Regions from separate parts of the Pantoea sp. R13S299 genome, predicted to be linked through region 1. Evidence: riboswitches for the same ligand, from Rfam matches in the RefSeq annotation. Region 1 holds a riboswitch; each other region holds the start of a gene.

The links. A riboswitch is a leader RNA that binds a small molecule or an ion and turns the genes downstream of it on or off. The one in region 1 is predicted to bind thiamine pyrophosphate.
Region 2: linked by a shared signal. The riboswitch ahead of ACN1CO_RS16890 (TenA family protein) and the one ahead of thiB (thiamine ABC transporter substrate binding subunit) in region 1 are both predicted to bind thiamine pyrophosphate.
Region 3: linked by a shared signal. The riboswitch ahead of thiM (hydroxyethylthiazole kinase) and the one ahead of thiB (thiamine ABC transporter substrate binding subunit) in region 1 are both predicted to bind thiamine pyrophosphate.

The regions. Positions count from the first base shown of each region.
Region 1 is NZ_JBLYEF010000002.1:432,108-438,250, reverse strand. It holds gene leuD (3-isopropylmalate dehydratase small subunit) at 1-91, shown strand, start outside; gene ACN1CO_RS12945 (MFS transporter) at 363-1,541, opposite strand; gene sgrR (HTH-type transcriptional regulator SgrR) at 1,794-3,455, shown strand; TPP riboswitch at 3,491-3,593, shown strand; gene thiB (thiamine ABC transporter substrate binding subunit) at 3,640-4,626, shown strand; gene thiP (thiamine/thiamine pyrophosphate ABC transporter permease ThiP) at 4,602-6,143, shown strand, end outside.
Region 2 is NZ_JBLYEF010000003.1:513,288-519,430, reverse strand. It holds gene ascF (PTS cellobiose/arbutin/salicin transporter subunit IIBC) at 1-1,173, shown strand, start outside; gene ACN1CO_RS16895 (6-phospho-beta-glucosidase) at 1,210-2,640, shown strand; TPP riboswitch at 2,702-2,804, shown strand; gene ACN1CO_RS16890 (TenA family protein) at 2,874-3,575, shown strand; gene ACN1CO_RS16885 (ABC transporter ATP-binding protein) at 3,572-4,294, shown strand; gene ACN1CO_RS16880 (ABC transporter permease) at 4,291-5,046, shown strand; gene ACN1CO_RS16875 (ABC transporter substrate-binding protein) at 5,070-6,005, shown strand; gene ACN1CO_RS16870 (EAL domain-containing protein) at 6,047-6,143, opposite strand, start outside.
Region 3 is NZ_JBLYEF010000001.1:1,819,178-1,825,320, forward strand. It holds gene ACN1CO_RS08775 (GntR family transcriptional regulator) at 43-729, shown strand; gene thiD (bifunctional hydroxymethylpyrimidine kinase/phosphomethylpyrimidine kinase) at 782-1,582, opposite strand; gene thiM (hydroxyethylthiazole kinase) at 1,579-2,367, opposite strand; TPP riboswitch at 2,402-2,498, opposite strand; gene ACN1CO_RS08790 (PAAR domain-containing protein) at 3,059-3,529, shown strand; gene ACN1CO_RS08795 (PAAR domain-containing protein) at 3,529-4,908, shown strand; gene ACN1CO_RS08800 (hypothetical protein) at 4,889-5,311, shown strand; partial or broken gene ACN1CO_RS08805 (IS3 family transposase) at 5,450-6,143, opposite strand, start outside.

The DNA of each region.
Region 1 (6,143 bases):
GATTAACGGCCTCGACAGCATCGGCCTGACGCTGCAGCACGAAGCGTCGATTTCGCAGTATGAGCAGAATCAGCCCGCCTTCCTGCGTTGATTGAGTTAAAGCAGGGCGACATCCGGTCGCCTTCAGACTGCTGAAAAACCCTAATCAGGGTGAATCTGACAGCAATAAAAAAACCTGATGCGCTGGGAACACGGTCAGAAGAGGAAAGCGTCCCGCGCCAGGGACGGCGCGGGCCGAGCGGCCAGGGATTGGCTTAAGCGACTTTCCGATCTGACCGTGTTCCCTTCGCCAGCTCGGTCTTAACGCCACCGAGCCAGACTTTGTTAGCACTGTGAGGGCGACATCCGGTCGCCCTTCTCTTTTATACGTCGCGCACCCGCGCTGACATCACCAGCGCCACAATCGCCAGCCCGAATGCCAGCCAGTAAACCGCCTCATGCCCCAGTCGCTCACTCAGTGTTCCCTGAATCACCCCAGCCAGAATCATCCCGGTCGAGATCGAATTGGTGAACATGGTGGTCGCCGCGCCGGGCCGTCCTGGCATCAAATCCTGGAACCACAACATCCCTATGCCAGCAATAATCCCGACAAACACCGCGTTAAACAGCTGCAACACCATCAGCGAGGTGCGGGAGTTGAACAGCACCAGCCCCAGATAAAACAGGACGCCGGCCGCCACCGCAATCAGCATTAACCTGCGCTTACCGATGCGACGCGCGTAATGGCCCGCCAGCAGCATCACCGGGATCTCCAGCCCGGCCGCCGTTCCCATCAGCAGACCGGCCAGCTTCTCCGGGAGACCCAGCGTGGTGCTGATATAAAGCGGCATATCAATGATATACATCGTGTTGCAGGTCCACATCGCCACCGAGGCGAGGAACAGCAAACGCACATCACGATCGCGCCAGCCACTCAACGGCAGCCCGCCGCTTTGCATCAGCGGCTGCGTACGTGGCACCGACGGCAGGGTAAACCAGACCAGCAGAATGCAGAGCAGAAACAGTACCGCGGCCACCATAAACAGCGTCACAAAGCCGTAGTTCAGCGCCAGCGCGAACGATAACGGCGGCCCGATCACCCACGCCAGCGACAGCTGCGCACGCATCACCGAACTGAACATCACCGCTTCACGCGCCGACTGATCGGCATACTCCCGTGCCAGCGCAAACAGCTGCGGCATAGAGACGCTGGCCAGCGCCGACAGCAGCACGCCCAGCGTCAGCAGAGTCAGATAGTCGCGGGTAAAGGCAAACAGCAGCGCATTCACCAGCGCCATCAGGCAGCAGAAGAGAATGATATGACGACGATCGCCGACGCTGTCTGAGCGCTTTGCCACCAGCATACTCACCACGATACCGGCCACCGCGTTGAGGGTGAAAAACAGCCCTACCCAGAAGGGCCGCGCCTGTACCTCACGCGTCAGAAACAGGCTAAGCGTCGGCGCCTGCAGAGCACCCGCGATGCCCAGCATGAACGAGGCGACCATAAAAGCGAGGTAAACCGGGTTGATGCGGCGCTGCCGCGTTAACAGCGATTTCATACGAAATCCCTTACAGAACAAACAGAGGGGAAAAAGAAGCGTAGACGATACCGCGCAACATGAAAAAAGCCAGCAGAGATCATCTGCTGGCGGTGTAAATGCACCCTACTCAGAAAAGCACTCCGCTGAACAGCGAAGTGAGGGTCGAACGCCATTCACTGCTGAATGCCTCCCGCTCTTCCCATAGCATAAAGTTTGCTCTTAAAATGAGGCAGGAAAAACAGAGCGCTTTTCACAGGGAGTTCCCCTTTTATGTCCTCATCACGTCTGAAGCAGCAGTTCATCCGCCTGTGGCAAAGCTGTCAGGGTCAGACACAGGAGATTACGCTCAGCGAACTGGCTGATCTGCTGCACTGCTCGCGCCGCCATATGCGCAATCTGCTCAACAGGATGCAGGCCGCAGGCTGGCTGATCTGGCAGGCTGAAGCCGGACGCGGCAAGCGATCGCAGCTTACCTTCTGCTACACCGGCCTTGCCCTGCAGCAGCAGCGTGCCGAGGATTTGCTGGAACAGGATCGCATCGATCAACTGGTCCAGCTGGTAGGTGATAAAAACCAGGTGCGTCAGATGATCAGCGCGCATCTGGGGCGCAGTTTCCGGCAGGGCAAGCATATCCTGCGGGTGCTCTACTATCGTCCGCTGCTCAATCTTCTGCCCGGCTCGGCGCTGCGGCGCTCGGAAACCCACATTGCGCGACAGATTTTCAACGGTCTGACGCGGATAAATGAGGAAAACGGGGAAATCGAACCCGATATTGCGCACCACTGGCAGCAGACGTCCCCGCTTCACTGGCGCTTCTTCCTGCGTCCGGCGATTCGCTTCCATCACGGCAGAGAACTGGAGATGGAGGATGTGCTGGCGACGCTGGAGCGTCAGCGCCCGCATCCGCTTTTTTCCCATATTGCGCAGATCGACTCGCCCGCCCCCTGGACGCTGGATATCCGTTTAAGCCAGCCTGACGAGGGATTGCCCTGGCTGCTGGGCAGCGTCAGTGCGATGATCCTGCCGCGCGAATGGCCCACGCTGCACGACTTTGCCCGCCAGCCCGTTGGCACCGGTCCTTACCGGGTGATCCGCAATCAGGAGAGCCAGCTGAAGATCGAAGCGTTTGATGACTACTTCGGTTTTCGCGCGCTGATTGATGATGTCTCTATCTGGGTACTGCCCGACATCAGCGATGAGCTGGTCTATGCCGGCGTCCGTCTGCAGGGCGACAGCGCCGATGAAGTTCAGGAGGAGAGCCGCCTTGAAGAGGGTTGCTACTATCTGCTGTTTGACCAGCGTTCAGAGCAGGGCCGCAACGAGGCAGTGCGACGCTGGGTCAGCTACCTGTTTAACCCCATCGCCCTGCTCAATCACGCCGGTGTCGGCTATCAGCGCTACTGGTTTCCGGCGTATGGTCTGCTGCCACGCTGGCATCACCGGCGCGACCTGACGCCCGTGGAAAAACCGCCCGGCTTAACGCATCTGACGCTGACCTGGTACAGCCAGCACGTGGAGCATGAAGGCATCGCTAATGCGCTGCGTCCGCTGCTGGCAGAGCATGGCGTCACGCTGGAGACCCGTGAGATCAGCTACGAAAGCTGGTATCAGGGCGACGCGGAAAGTGACATCTGGCTGGGCAGCGTGAACTTCACCCTGCCGCTTAATTACTCGCTGTTTGCGCAGCTTTATGAGATCCCACTGCTGCATCACTGCCTGCCGATCGACTGGCATGGCGATGCGGCCCGCTGGCGCGAGAAAACGCTGCCGCTGGCTGAATGGAGTAAACAGCTGGTCGAAGAAGCTGGTCTGCATCCGTTGTTTCATCACTGGCTGCTGCTTGAAGGACAGCGCAGCATGCGCGGCGTCCGGATGAATACGCTGGGCTGGTTTGATTTTAAATCGGCCTGGTTCGCGCCACCGGCGTTGTGACGCTTTCGCCCCGGCGCTGAAATGACTAGAATGTGACGTTCTCAACGGGGTGCGGCTTGCCACAAGCAAGCAGCTGAGAAATACCCGTCGAACCTGATTCGGTTAATACCGACGTAGGGATTTGAGAGGCCTCTGTGCTCAGATCCTTTGCGACTCATCCCCTATACTCCTGAAGGAGCGCAAAGTGTTAAACAAAGTTCTGCCGGTGCTGCTGTTACTCTCCGCCCCCGTTCTGGCGGCCAAGCCGGTTCTCACGGTCTACACCTACGACTCCTTCTCCGCTGACTGGGGTCCTGGCCCGGCGGTAAAAAAAGCCTTTGAAGCCCAGTGCAACTGCGAGCTGAAATTCGTCACGCTGGAAGATGGTGTCTCGCTGCTGAACCGCGTCCGCATGGAAGGCAAAAACAGTAAAGCGGACGTGGTGCTGGGACTGGATAACAATCTGGTGCAGGCGGCGCAGAAAACCGGCTTGTTTGCTGAAAGTCAGGTCGATACCTCAAAATTAAAACTGCCCGACGGCTGGCATAACACCACCTTCGTGCCGTTCGATTACGGTTACTTCGCCTTTGTCTATGACAAAACCCGCCTGAAAAATCCACCAAAAAGCCTGAAAGAGCTGGTCGACAGTCCGGAGAAGTGGCGGGTGATCTATGAAGATCCCCGTACCAGCACTCCCGGATTAGGTCTGCTGCTGTGGATGCAGAAGGTCTATGGCGATCAGGCTCCACAGGCGTGGCAAAAGCTGGCGCAGAAAACCGTGACGGTCACCAAAGGCTGGAGTGAAGCCTATGGTCTGTTCCTCAAGGGTGAAGGCGATCTGGTGCTGAGCTACACCACCTCTCCGGCTTACCACATCATCGAAGAGAAGAAAGAGAACTACGCCGCGGCGCCATTTGCAGAGGGTCACTATCTGCAGGTCGAAGTTGCCGCGCAGTTAGCCAGCAGCAAACAGCCAGCACTGGCACAGCAGTTCATGAAGTTTATGGTCTCGCCTGACTTCCAGCGCACTATCCCCACCGGCAACTGGATGTACCCGGTGATCGACACGCCGCTGCCTGCCGGTTTCGCGGCGCTTAACGTGCCTTCTACTGCTCTGCAGTTCTCGCCGGAAGAGGTTGCCAGCCAGCGTTCGGGCTGGATAAGCCAGTGGCAACGCGCCGTCAGCCGCTGATGCCGCGCTGGCTGATTCCCGGTTCCCTCGCCACGGTGTTGTTGACCATCGTGGCGTTTCTGGCCTTTGGCGCACTCTGGAGTGCCGCGCCGGACACGGACCTGCGCGGCGTGCTGCAGGATGACTACCTGCATCACGTTATCATGTTTTCTTTCGGTCAGGCGCTGCTCTCCGCCCTGCTGTCGCTGCTGCCTGCTATACCGCTGGCGCGGGCGCTCTATCGACGCCGTTTTCCTGGTCGTCTGCTGCTTCTGCGCCTGTGCGCCATGACGCTGGTGCTGCCGGTGCTGGTCGCGGTGTTCGGTCTGCTGACCGTCTATGGTCGAGTCGGCTGGCTGGCGCAGTTGTGCCAGCTGGCAGGGTTGAATTATCACTTCTCCCCCTATGGTCTGTCAGGCATCTTGCTGGCGCACGTCTTCTTTAACCTGCCGCTGGCGACCCGCCTGATGCTGCAGGCGCTGGAGAGCATCCCAGCAGAACAGCGTCAGCTAGCGGCACAGCTTGACCTGCGTGGCTGGCATCATTTCCGTCTGCTGGAGTGGCCGTGGCTGCGGCGTCAGCTGCTGCCGACCGGTGCGCTGATCTTTATGCTCTGTTTCGCCAGCTTTGCCACTGTACTGTCGCTGGGCGGCGGTCCGCAGGCTACCACCATCGAGCTGGCGATATTCCAGGCGCTGAGTTATGACTACGATCCCGGACGTGCAGCGCTGCTGGCGCTGATCCAGCTCGGCTGCTGTCTGACGCTGGTGCTGCTCAGCCAGCGCTTCAGTAAAGCGATTCCTGCCGGAAGCAGCCAGCTGAACGGCTGGCGTGATCCGCAGGATTCGCGCGGAGCACAGCTGATGGATGCACTGCTGATCCTGCTGGCGCTGATTCTGCTGCTGCCCCCGCTGGCGGCGGTCATCGTCGATGGTCTGCACGGCGGACTGCGTGGCGCGCTGGCGCAGCCTGACCTCTGGCAGGCCACCTTTACCTCATTGCGCATCGCCCTCGGTGCCGGCCTGATCTGTGTGGTGCTGACCATGATGCTGCTGTGGAGCAGTCGCGAGCTGCGTCTGCGTCAGCGTCCGATTGCGGCACAGTTGATCGACACCAGCGGCATGCTGATTCTGGCGATGCCAGGCATCGTGCTCGCCACCGGTTTTTTCCTGCTGTTCAACGCAACCATCGGCCTGCCCGATTCGGCTGAGGGGCTGGTGATCTTTACCAATGCGCTGATCGCCATTCCCTATGCGCTGAAAGTGCTGGAAAACCCGATGCGGGATGTCGCCGAGCGCTACGGCAGACTCTGCGATTCACTGGATATCCACGGCTGGAACCGGCTGCGGCTGATAGAACTGCGGGCGCTGAAACGTCCGCTGGCCCAGGCGCTGGCCTTTGCCTGCGTGCTGTCGATTGGTGATTTCGGCGTGGTGGCGCTGTTTGGCAGTGCCGACTTCCGCACACTGCCGTTCTACCTTTATCAGCAGATTGGTGCCTATCGTGGCGCAGATGGCGCGGTCACCGCCCTGCTGTTG
Region 2 (6,143 bases), on a different contig from region 1:
ACTCTGAGAAGCATCGGCGCAGGTATTCTGGATGCGCTGGTGGGCACCATGTCGCCACTGATCCCGGCCATTATTGGCGGGTCGATGGTTAAGCTGCTGGCGATGATCCTGGATATGGCGGGCGTGTTTGAGAAAGGCTCGTCAACGCTGGTGATCCTCAATGTGATTGGCGACGGCGCATTCTTCTTCCTGCCGATCATGGTGGCCGCCTCAGCGGCGCTGAAATTTAAAACCAATATGTCGCTGGCGATCGCCATTGCCGGTGTGCTGGTCCATCCTAATTTTGTTGATCTGATGGCAAAAGCGGCGCAGGGCCAGCACGTTGAATTCGCCTTCATCCCGGTGACGGCGGTGAAATATACCTACACGGTGATCCCGGCGCTGGTGATGACCTGGATCCTGTCGCACATCGAACGCGGTGTAGATCGCATTACCCCGGCTGTTACCAAGAACTTCCTGAAACCGATGCTGATTGTGCTGATTGCTGCCCCTATCGCGATTGTACTGATTGGCCCGATTGGCATCTGGATCGGTAGTGGTATCTCCGCGCTGGTTTACACCGTCCATGGCTACCTTGGCTGGCTGTCCGTCGCGATTATGGGCGCTATCTGGCCGCTGCTGGTGATGACCGGGATGCATCGGGTGTTTACGCCGACCATTATCCAGACCATTGCCGAAACCGGCAAAGAAGGCATGGTGATGCCGTCTGAGATTGGTGCCAACCTGTCGCTGGGCGGATCGTCTCTGGCGGTGGCGTTCAGGACTAAAAACCGTGAACTGCGCCAGACTGCCCTTGCGGCGGCGGCCTCCGCCATTATTGCCGGGATTTCAGAACCGGCGCTGTATGGCGTCGCGGTGCGCCTCAAACGCCCGCTGATCGCCTGTCTGATCAGTGGCTTTATCTGCGGCGCGGTCGCGGGCATTGGCGGGCTGGCCAGCCATTCGATGGCCTCACCGGGCCTGTTCACCAGCGTACAGTTCTTCGACCCGGCTAATCCCATGAGTATTGTCTGGGTCGGTGCGGTCATGGTGTTGTCGGTGGTGCTGTCGTTTGTGCTGACGCTACTGTTAGGGTTTGAAGATATTCCTGAAACAGAAAGTGAATCCGAATCCGTGACCGCCGCACAATCTGCGCCCGTTACAGAACGCACTAGCGCAATTAATAGCCACTAAAGGAAAGGGTCACGCTGACCCTGAAAAGAGGATTGCATGTCTGATTCAAGGTTCCCGCAAGGGTTTTTATGGGGCGGTGCACTGGCCGCCAACCAGAGTGAAGGCGGCTATCGTGAGGGCGGAAAGGGCTTAACCACCGTTGATATGATCCCGCATGGCCCGCACCGTATGCCGGTCAAACTAGGTCTGGAAAAGCGTTTTACCCTGCGTGACGATGAGTTTTACCCCAGCCATGATGCCATCGATTTCTATCATCGCTATCCGGAGGATATCGCGCTGATGGCGGAGATGGGGTTCAGCGTGTTTCGCACTTCAATTGCCTGGAGCCGTCTCTATCCCAATGGCGATGAACTGACACCTAATCCGGAAGGCATCGCCTTTTACCGTGCCGTCTTTGAAGAGTGCCGGAAATATCATATCGAACCGCTGGTGACGCTGTGCCACTTTGATGTGCCAATGCATCTGGTCACGGAGTATGGCTCGTGGCGCAATCGCAAAATGGTCGACTTTTTTGCCCGTTACGCCCGCACTTGTTTCGAGGCGTTTGATGGGCTGGTGAAATACTGGCTGACCTTTAACGAGATCAATATCCTGCTGCACAGCCCGTTTTCCGGAGCTGGTCTGGTGTTCGAACCGGGTGAGAATAAGGAGCAGGTGAAGTATCAGGCGGCACATCACGAACTGGTTGCCAGCGCGCTGGTCACGCGGATCGCGCATGAAGTGAATCCGGCTAACCAGGTTGGCTGCATGCTGGCAGGCGGCAACTTCTATCCGTGGTCGAGCAAGCCGGAAGATGTCTGGGCGGCGCTGGATAAAGATCGCGAAAACCTGTTTTTTATCGATGTGCAGGCGCGCGGCGCTTATCCGGCCTATGCCGCGCGGGTGTTCCGGGAGAAAGGTGTGACGCTTGAGATCGAAGAGGGTGATGCCGACATTCTGAAAAACAGCGTCGATTTTGTCTCGTTCAGTTATTACGCCTCACGCTGCGCCTCGGCGGAGATGAACGAGCAGAACAGCAGCGCCGCCAATGTGGTCAAATCCCTGCCTAATCCCCATGTGCCGCGCAGCGAGTGGGGCTGGGGCATCGATCCGCTTGGCTTACGCATTACCATGAACATGATGTATGACCGCTATCAGAAACCGCTGTTCCTGGTGGAGAATGGCCTGGGCGCGCGCGATGAAATCGACACGAAAGGCGAGATTAATGATGATTACCGCATCAGCTATCTGCGTGAACACATCCGCGCCATGGGTGATGCCATTGAAGATGGCGTGCCGGTGATGGGTTACACCAGCTGGGGCTGCATCGACCTGGTTGCCGCCTCAACCGGTGAAATGAGCAAGCGCTACGGTTTCGTCTACGTTGACCGTGACGACCTGGGTAACGGCACGCTGGCGCGCACGCGCAAGAAGTCTTTCTGGTGGTATAAGAAAGTAATTGCCAGCAACGGGGCCGATCTTGAGTGACGTTGTCACTAAATAACGCACTCGCGTGCCGTTGTACTCCGGCACTAATTATCGTATAACCAATGTCTCCGAGGGGTGTCCTGTAATGGGCTGAGATGGCGTAAGCCGAACCCTTTGAACCTGATCTGGGTCATGCCAGCGAAGGGACGGGTCGGCAGATTTTTCTGCGTCATCTCCTGCACTATCCCCTGTTCCAGACCGTATGCCCGGATCTCCCTGTTACTGGAGATCCCATGTCACATCCGCTTTTCGAAACCGGCTTTTATGGTCGTCTGCGCCAGCAGGCGGGCCGTCACTGGCACGCCTATGTCAGGCACGATTTTGTGCAGCAACTCGGTCAGGGCACGCTGCCACCGCCCGCCTTCCGCCACTATCTCACCCAGGATTATCTGTTCCTGCTGCACTTCGCCCGTGCCTGGGGTCTGCTGATTAGCAAACTCTCAGAGCCAGCCGCGTTACGCAGCGCGACCGCATCGCTTAACGCCATCGTCAGCGAGCTGCCGCTGCATCTGGCTTACTGCCAGCAATGGGGCATCAGCGAGGCGGCGATGGCGAGTGAACCCGAGGCAATGGAAACGATCAACTACACCCGCTACGTGCTGGACGTGGGTCACACCGGAGATGCGCTGGAGCTGATGACGGCGCTGATGCCGTGTGTGGCCGGTTACGCTGAAATTGGCCTGACGCTGCTGGACGATCCTGCGACACGCTTTGAGGGAAATCCCTACGCCGCATGGATTGAGAACTACGGCGATGAAGCCTACCTGGCGGGCGTCGGTTCCTCACTCATGCTGTTTGAAACGCTGGCTCAGCAGCGCGCGGGTGAACACCGTTTTGACCCGCTGTCAGAGATTTTCACCACCGCGACCCGGCTGGAAGCGGCGTTCTGGCAGATGGGTCTCAATCGCGCTGACTCTATTCAGGTCAGTCCATGAATCCGCCGGGGATTTCAGTTCGCCAGCTCAGCCTGACACTGGGTCAGCAGACACTTTTCAGCGAGCTTAATCTGGAGATCGCGGGCGGCGCATTTACCGCCTTGCTGGGTGCCAGCGGCGTGGGTAAAAGCAGCCTGATGCGGGTCATTGCCGGTCTGACGCCGCCAACTTCCGGACTGATTAGCGGCAGCGACGGTCTGCCGCTGACCGGCCGCATCGCCTGGATGGGGCAACAGGATTTGCTCTATCCCTGGCTCACGGTGGAACAGAATGTCTGCCTCTCCAGCCGCCTGAACGGAGAGAAAGCCGATCGCGACTGGGCGCAGCATCTGCTGGAACGGGTCGGTCTGAGTCACTGTGCCAGTGCGAGGCCCGCGACACTCTCCGGCGGGATGCGTCAGCGCGCGGCGCTGGCCCGCACCCTTTATACCCGTCAGCCGATTGTGCTGATGGATGAGCCGTTCTCCGCGCTGGATGCATTGACCCGGACGCAGATCCAGACACTGGCCGCGGAAGTGCTGGTCGGGCACACCGTGCTGCTGATTACCCATGATGCTGCTGAAGCCTGCCGGCTCAGTCATCACCTGCTGGTGATCGGTTCTGCGGGGATAGAAACCTGCCCGCCCCTGCAGGGCCAGCCACCGCGGGCCGCCGATGACCTACAGGTATTGCAGAGTCAGGTCGCATTGCTGAAGCAGCTAAGCAGGATAGCCGGATGAGATCACGTTTCGCCGGTCTTCGCCGGGGAGTGACATTGTTTGCCGGATTCATTGCGCTGTGGTGGCTCGTCACCCTGACTTCTATTCCGGCGTTTCTGCTGCCCTCGCCCGCTGCGGTCGCCGCCGCGCTGTGCCAGAACGCGGACTACCTCCGCCATCACACGCTGATTACGCTGATCGAGATCCTCACCGGCATGGCGCTCGGCGTGCTGCTGGGCGGTGTGCTGGCACTGGGCATGACCTTTTCGCCGTGGTTACAGCGCTGGATGATGCCGCTGGTGATCACCAGCCAGGCGATTCCGGTGTTTGCCCTGGCACCACTGCTGGTGCTCTGGTTTGGCTTTGGTATGAGCGCCAAAGTCGCCATGGCCGTGCTGGTGATCTTCTTCCCGGTCACCTCCACCTTTTTTGATGGCCTGCGTCGCGTCACGCCCGGCTATCTCGATCTGGCTCGCACTATGGGCGCTTCACAGGCATCGCAGCTGCGTCATGTCCGGCTGTTAGCGGCGCTACCCGCGCTGGGTTCGGGCCTGCGGATGGCGGCGGCCGTCGCGCCGATCGGGGCAATCATCGGTGAATGGGTCGGCTCAGCAGAAGGGCTGGGTTTCGTGATGCTGAATGCCAACGCCCGGATGCAGAGCGACATGTGTTTCGCCGCGCTCTTCATTCTGGTGCTGATGACGCTGGCGCTGTGGCTGTCTGTCGATCTCCTGCTGCGCCGCCTGATCACCTGGGACCCCGAGACAATTTAATGACCTCAACAATGAGAAACCCCATGACTAAACTACCTTTGTTTACCCTGCTGTTCAGCGCCTCCTTAACAACCCAGGCTCAGGCGATGGAAAAACTGACGCTGGTGCTCGACTGGTATATCAATCCCGATCACGCGCCGATTATGGTGGCTCAGCAGACCGGCGCGTTTGCAGCCGAAGGGCTGGACGTTAACATCGTGCCGCCTTCCGATCCGGCGCTGCCGCCACGTCTGGTAGCAGCAAAGCAGGCGGACTTAGCAATCACCTATCAGCCGCAGCTGCATTTCTTCGCCGATCAGGGCCTGCCGCTGATGCGAGTGGGCACGCTGATTAACACGCCGCTGAACACGCTGATGACGTTAGATAAAACGGTAAAAAAACCGGCGGATTTAAAAGGGAAACGCATCGGCTATTCGGTCAGCGGCATTGAACAGGCAACGCTGGCGACCATGCTGGCCCATGACGGTGTCAAAGCCGATCAGGTGAAGCTGGTTAACGTCAATTTTCAGCTCACCAGCGCCCTGATGACCGGCCAGGTGGATGCGGTGATCGGCGGCTATCGCAATATTGAAGCGCTGGAGATGAAACTGGCGGGTAAAGCACCGGTGGTGCTCAACGTCGAAGATTATGGTGTTCCGGCCTACGACGAGCTGATTATTGTCGCTAACCGTGATGAGGCGCACTCGGAGAAAATTCAGAAGTTTTTGCGGGCACTGAAGAAGGGGAATGCGGAGTTGCAGGCACATCCTGAAGAGAGCTGGCTGGCCTTTGCCCGCGCGCATCCGGAACTGAAAACGCCGTTAAACCATCAGGCATGGCGTGCCACGCTGCCACTGTTTGCCGCCGATCCGGCAAAACTGGATCGCGCACGCTATCAGGCTTATGAGCAATTTATGTTTGATAACAAACTGATTAAAAGCATCACTCCGGTTGAACGCTACGCCATCGGCAGTGAGTAATAAGAGAGCCCGCAGCGAGCGCTGCGGGCAGGTTACTAGCGTTATTTCTGATACAGCCAGTGTTCAATGTCGCTGGCGGGCAGCGGTTTTGAGAAGAAGTAACCCTGAATCTGATCGCAACCGTAGGTTTTCAGTAAT
Region 3 (6,143 bases), on a different contig from region 1:
CATCGTGCTGGCCCCGGCCAGCCGTAATATGGATATTGCTGCATGTCGATCGCCTATACCATTACTACCAGCGAACCGGTGAATCAGCAGATTTACCGTTATCTGCGCAAAGATATCGTCACCTGCGCAATTCAGCCGGGTTCGCTGCTCTCTGAAAAAGAGGTGTCCGCGCGCTTCAACGTCTCACGCCAGCCTGTGCGCGAAGCGTTCATCAAGCTGGCCGAAGCCGGACTGGTACAGGTATTACCGCAGCGCGGCACCTTCGTGCGCAAAATTTCCGCTAAGCGGGTGGCGGATGGTCGCTTTATCCGGGAGGCGGTGGAAGTGTCAGTGGTGCGTCGCGCAGCGATGGAGATTGACGATCCAGCCCTGATGGCGCTGGAACATAATCTGCAGCTGCAGCGCATGGCGGCTGAGCGGCATGACAGCCAGGGCTTTCTGACACTGGATGATGAGTTTCATCGCCTGATCGCTGAAAGCATTGACTGCAAGCTGGCCTGGGAGACGGTGGAGAACATTAAAGCCGCCATGGACCGGGTGCGGTTCCTGACGCTGAGTGAAGTCTCTCCGCCGGAAAAAGTGATTGAGCAGCATGAAGAGATTTATGCCGCGCTGAAGGCTCACGATGCGGATGCCGCCGAAGCGGCGATGCGTCGTCACCTGCAGGAGATGATCTTCTCGATCACCCCGATTGCCGAACGTAACAGCGCCTGGTTTGAAGCACCCTGAACCTGAAACCGCCCGCATTGCCTGATTAACAGGCCAATTCGGGCCTTCGCCGTTACCACCACTGATGAAAATGGTGAACCGGCCCGATACCCTTCCCGACCTCCAGTGAGTCCGCCTGTAATAGCGCCTGCTGTAACCAGTTTTTGGCTTCCCTAATCGTCGCTGCCCAGTCAGCATGGCGCGGACGCAACGCGGCTAAAGCAGCCGACAGTGTGCAGCCAGTACCATGCGTATGACGGGTATTCACGCGCGGCGTACTGAATCGTTGCTCTGCGGAGCGCGTAATCAGCCAGTCGGGGCTTTCCGCCGCCGCCAGGTGACCACCTTTCATCAGCACGGCCTGACAGCCCAGGGCCAGCAAGGCCCGTCCCTGCTCGCGCATCTCCGCCTCATCTTTGGCAATAGCGCAATTCAGCAACGCCGCCGCTTCCGGCAGATTAGGCGTAATCAGCGAGACCTGTGGCAATAACAGTTCACGTACGCTGGCCACGGCGTCTGGCGAGAGCAGCGCATCGCCACTTTTCGCAACCATGACCGTATCCAGCACCACAAAGGGGATCTCAGCGCGTTTCAGCCGGGACGCCACCTGCTCCACGATGGCCGTTTCTGAGAGCATGCCAATTTTTGCGCTGTCGATGCGTACGTCATCCAGCACCGAATCGAGCTGTGCGGCCACAAAGTCCGGTTCAATGCGATAAACCGACTGCACGCCCTGCGTGTTTTGTGCCACCAGCGCGGTAATGACGCTGGTGCCATAGGCTCCCAGAGCCGAAAAGGTTTTCAGATCGGCCTGGATACCGGCACCACCGCTGGGATCGGTCCCGGCAATCGTCAGAGCGTTAATCCGCTTCATAATTTCCCCTCCAGCGTCCAGAGTGCATCGATAAACTCGGTGGCAAAGCTGCCTGGCCCGGACGCCTGCGCCGCTGCCTTTTCCCCCGCCATGGCCATGACCTGGCAGGCAGCAGCGACGTTCATCAGCCGATCTCCAGGCAGACTGCTGAAGCCCGCGACCACGGCAGAGAGCGCACAGCCGGTCCCGACCACCCGCGTCATTAACGGACTTCCACCGCTTATGGCGAGGATTCGCTGACCATCGGTGGCGTAGTCCACTTCACCGGTAACGATTACCAGCGTGTTCCAGGTCCCGGCGAGCAGTTGTGCCGCATCAAGTGCCGCATCGGCCTGATGCAGGGTATCGACACCGCGCCCGCCGCTGGCCTGCTGCGCCAGCGCCAGAATCTCTGAGGCATTTCCCCGGATCACCGCCGGTTGCTGACTTAACAACTGCTGGCAGAAGTCACTGCGCAGTGTCAGCGCACCAACGGCAACCGGATCGAGCGTCCAGGGTTTGCCCGCCTCACGGGCGGCAGTGACGGCAACCTGCATCGCCTGCTGGCGCTCGCGGGTTAAGGTGCCCACGTTAATCAACAGCGCATCCGCAAAGCGGCTGAACTCTGCGGCTTCCTCAGCATCAATCACCATCGCCGGTGAGGCATTGAGTGCCAGCAACACATTGGCGGTGAAGTTCTGGACCACGTCATTAGTCATGCAGTGCACCAGCGGTGACTGACGGCGGAAAGTGTGCAGGATGGGCGCGAAATGCGCGGCAGAAAGGTGTTGAGATTGATGTGTCATCGTAGCTCCCAACCGGCGAACAAGAAGGCGAATGCGGTCAGGCATCAGACTTCCCTACGCTGGCATTATCCAGTTCAGGTAATACGGGTATTTCTCAGCCTTCACAAAGAAGGGCACCCCGAGTCGTTTAGATTGAATCACTATATTTTTTGCCAGATTAGGAGATGTTGCTTACTGATGCAAGCCGACCCTTCAAGCTATCGCTTGTTCACCGTGAAAATAGGTATCCCCCCTTTTTGACCTCAACCCCAGAGAATAAAAAAGGAGCAGATATTACTTTGAGGTTTAAACCGCCTTTACAGGCAACGCCCGGTGAATGAAAAGCTACCCAAACAGATCCGCGACTAGCATAAAGCAAAGAACGGGATCTATAACCTCACAGGTGCAGCCCGAAACGTCATTAACAAACTACTTGAGGGTAAGCCTCCCTTAATAAACTTATTAACGTTCACGGGATCCTCGAAGCTCCGAGCTTTCACTATTAGCACCTGATAGTTAGACATTGCCGACGTAAAAACCGGAAGTGCCCAAAATGCGTGTTTGATAGTTCAAGCAATCATACAAAGCATCGCTCTATCCACTAACTTTCAATTACGAAACGCAGTTTCACTAGGTCAAATTCTTGTTGCTCATGTAGCCATTGCTTGTAAAATGACCATCGTGATTATTTCCATAACAAGTAAAGGGACTTATGAAGCAATACACTAACGAGATAACGCATGAACTCAGGGAATCCTCTTTACAACAACTCTACGACGAAGATTTTATAGCAAGCTGTGACAGCAATATACGCAAAGAGTTTGAAGATTTTAACAAACAAGTTAGCCGCCCACTAATCTACATTTTTCGATTCGCTGTAGCAGGAAGCCTTACCCTTAACGGCGGAGTGCTCCGCAATGCTTCGGGAAGCAGTACAGCTGGCGGTTATAAAATGGCACGAGTTGGAGATAAAGCTGTTTACGCTGACGGCAGTGAAGCAACTATTATTTCAGGTGCATGTGAAGCACGTATTATGCAGGGTGCATCTGCGGCACTCGTTGGAAGTATGCTTGATAATGGCGATGAAATAATCTCAACACCACAATCCGGCAGCAGACTAATCTTCCGAGAAGGTGACACATTGCCGAAAGGATTGTTAACCATGCCAGGGAGTAAGCACTAATGGCAGCTAAAGGTTACTTTCTGTTCAGAGGTGATAAGACTGGTTGCGGCGGCAGAATCCTCGAAGGTTGTACCGATCACCAGTTTTTCGATAAAGACATGGCGTGTGAAGGTCATAAAGTTACCTGTGGCAAACATCCAGGCCATTACCGTATTTGCGGCGGGCTTAATGACGATGACATACATGGTAAAAGGATTGCCGGAACTCTGGACAGTTATAGCTCCTGCCCCTGCAAATCGAAGTTCGTTCCTTCAAATTGGGATGATTATTACGAACTGGGTGGAGAACCAACAGTAACGCACACCGATCTATCTCACCTCGTCAAGATGCCTGTACTACCAGGGCCGATTGAGTCAGAGCCGGAACAACACGCCCAGGTAGCGAAAAAGAAAACAGGTATCGACGCAGGTTTTGCCGTTCTCCCCTATGCAGGGACTACAGAAGCGTGGCAACGTCTGCTATTCACCGAAAACCCACCGGCAGGAGCCAAAGAGCTATTCGCTACGCTGAACGGTGCAGACGAAAGATACAAAGCCGGTTCTATTATGCTTCTGGTTGATCCTGATAAGCAGGACGACGAACAGATCGCCCACATGAAAGCCGCGAAAGCGCAAGTCGATGCAGCATTGGCCCCATTGACGCATGAGGAAGCTAACTTACTGCACAAACATTACGCTACCATAGCAAATTTCACCAACTACGCTGATAATGGAATTGGCCTTGCTGCTGATCCTGTTGGAAAATACTTTGAGAGTATCGAAAAAATACTCAAAGAGATTCAAGAAACATATAAGAATACCTACATAACTCGTGGTGCATTAATTGGTGAACAATTTTATATAAGACGTAGCCAGTTGTTTAAAGAGCTTGAATCCATACTCAAAGTCAACTTCCTGAATAAAGCTATGAAGTTCGGAGAGTATACCAAAATAAAAAATGCACTCGGCCTGTCCAGTAGCTCTATTACCCACAAATGGAATGAAACGGGGATTAGTGACATTGACGGTTATGCTACACATATCGCACGGGCAGCTAAATACGTAAAAGCAATGCGTTACACTGGTTATTTAGGCATTGGTTTTAGCGGACTCCATTCTCTTAACGAAATCCATGAGGCATGTTCTGTTGGTCGCGAAGCTGAATGTACCAAGAAAAAGTATACTGAGATTGGTAGTTTTGCTTTGGGTACTGGTGGCGGTGTTCTCGCTGGTGGCGGGGCTATACCATTATGCGTCGCAATCGGCGTTGGTACTGCTGGTGTTGGCGGGCTTGTCTGTACCGTTATTGCAGGTGTTGGTTTAGGGTACGCTGGTAGCACAGTGGGAAGTGCGGTTGGGGAATTAGGCGGAGAACAGTTGTATGACGTTTTTGGCAATTAATTTTCTGATGATACATCGAGTTGAAATAGCTGGGATCTTTTTGATTCTCGGAATAATTAATTATGCTTCTTACGTGATTTATGACAAATTAGCCAAGAGAAAATTCATGACTCTTTGCTCGTTATTTGTCGATAAATTTGGAGCAAGACCAGCAGAAGTTTTGATTTATCAGGATGGGGGGTTCTTTTTCTCGTTTATGCGTGATGCATTCTTTATTAAAGCATTATACTTTAAAGAAAACTCATTCCATACGAGAGGAATGGATAATGAACAAATTCGATTTATTAAAGAACTTCCTAATCAGTACACCGATTGGTTACGTGTAAAAGTGCGACTTTCCATCATCGGTATTATTTTTCTATTCATGATGTTATCAGCTTTCTATTTACCACCATTCATTTAACGGAAATAAAATAAATAGCCAAGTGCAGAACTTGGCTATTTATTCACTCCTAATCCATACCATCGATTACATAAAAAACCGAGGATAAGGGAAACGTATGCAAATAGCGTGACCTGCCCCCAGGATTAGATACAACCTTCAGTTAGTCATGTCGGTTGGTTTTTCTTCACATTTCCCGTTTCGCCAGCCAGCTGCAAATTCAGCTGGAGTCTGTTCATTCAGCGATGAATGAGGACGGCACTCGTTATAATCTTGTCGCCAGTTATTAATGATTTTTTGGCATGAACAATATCGCTGAACCAGTGCTCATTCAGGCATTCATCGCGAAAGCGTCCATTAAAACTCTCAATAAATCCGTTCTGGGTCGGCTTGCCGGCTGGATAAGTCGCAGCTCCATGCCATGCTCAAAGGTCCATTGATCCAATGCGCGGCAGGTAAAATTCCGGCCCCTGATCGGTTCTTATCGTCGCCGGATTGTCGTGAAACAGTGCAATGCTGTCCAGAATACGCGTAACCTGCACGCCTGAAATCCCGAAAGCGGCGTTAATCGTCAGGCACTCTTTCGTGAAATCATCCACGCAGGTCAGACAATTGATCCTGCGATCGGTGGCCAATGCGTCCATGACGAAATCCATCGACCAGTTCAGGTTCGGCACATCTGGGCGCAGAAGGGGAAACCGCTCAGTCGCCAGCCCTTTACGACGTCGTCTGCGTTTTACGCTCAGGCCGTTAAGGTGGTAAATGCGGTATATCCGCTTGTGATTGACGTGAACGTCCTCCCAACGCAGTAACTGCCAGATGCGCCGGTAACCAAAACGCCTGCGTTCAAGCG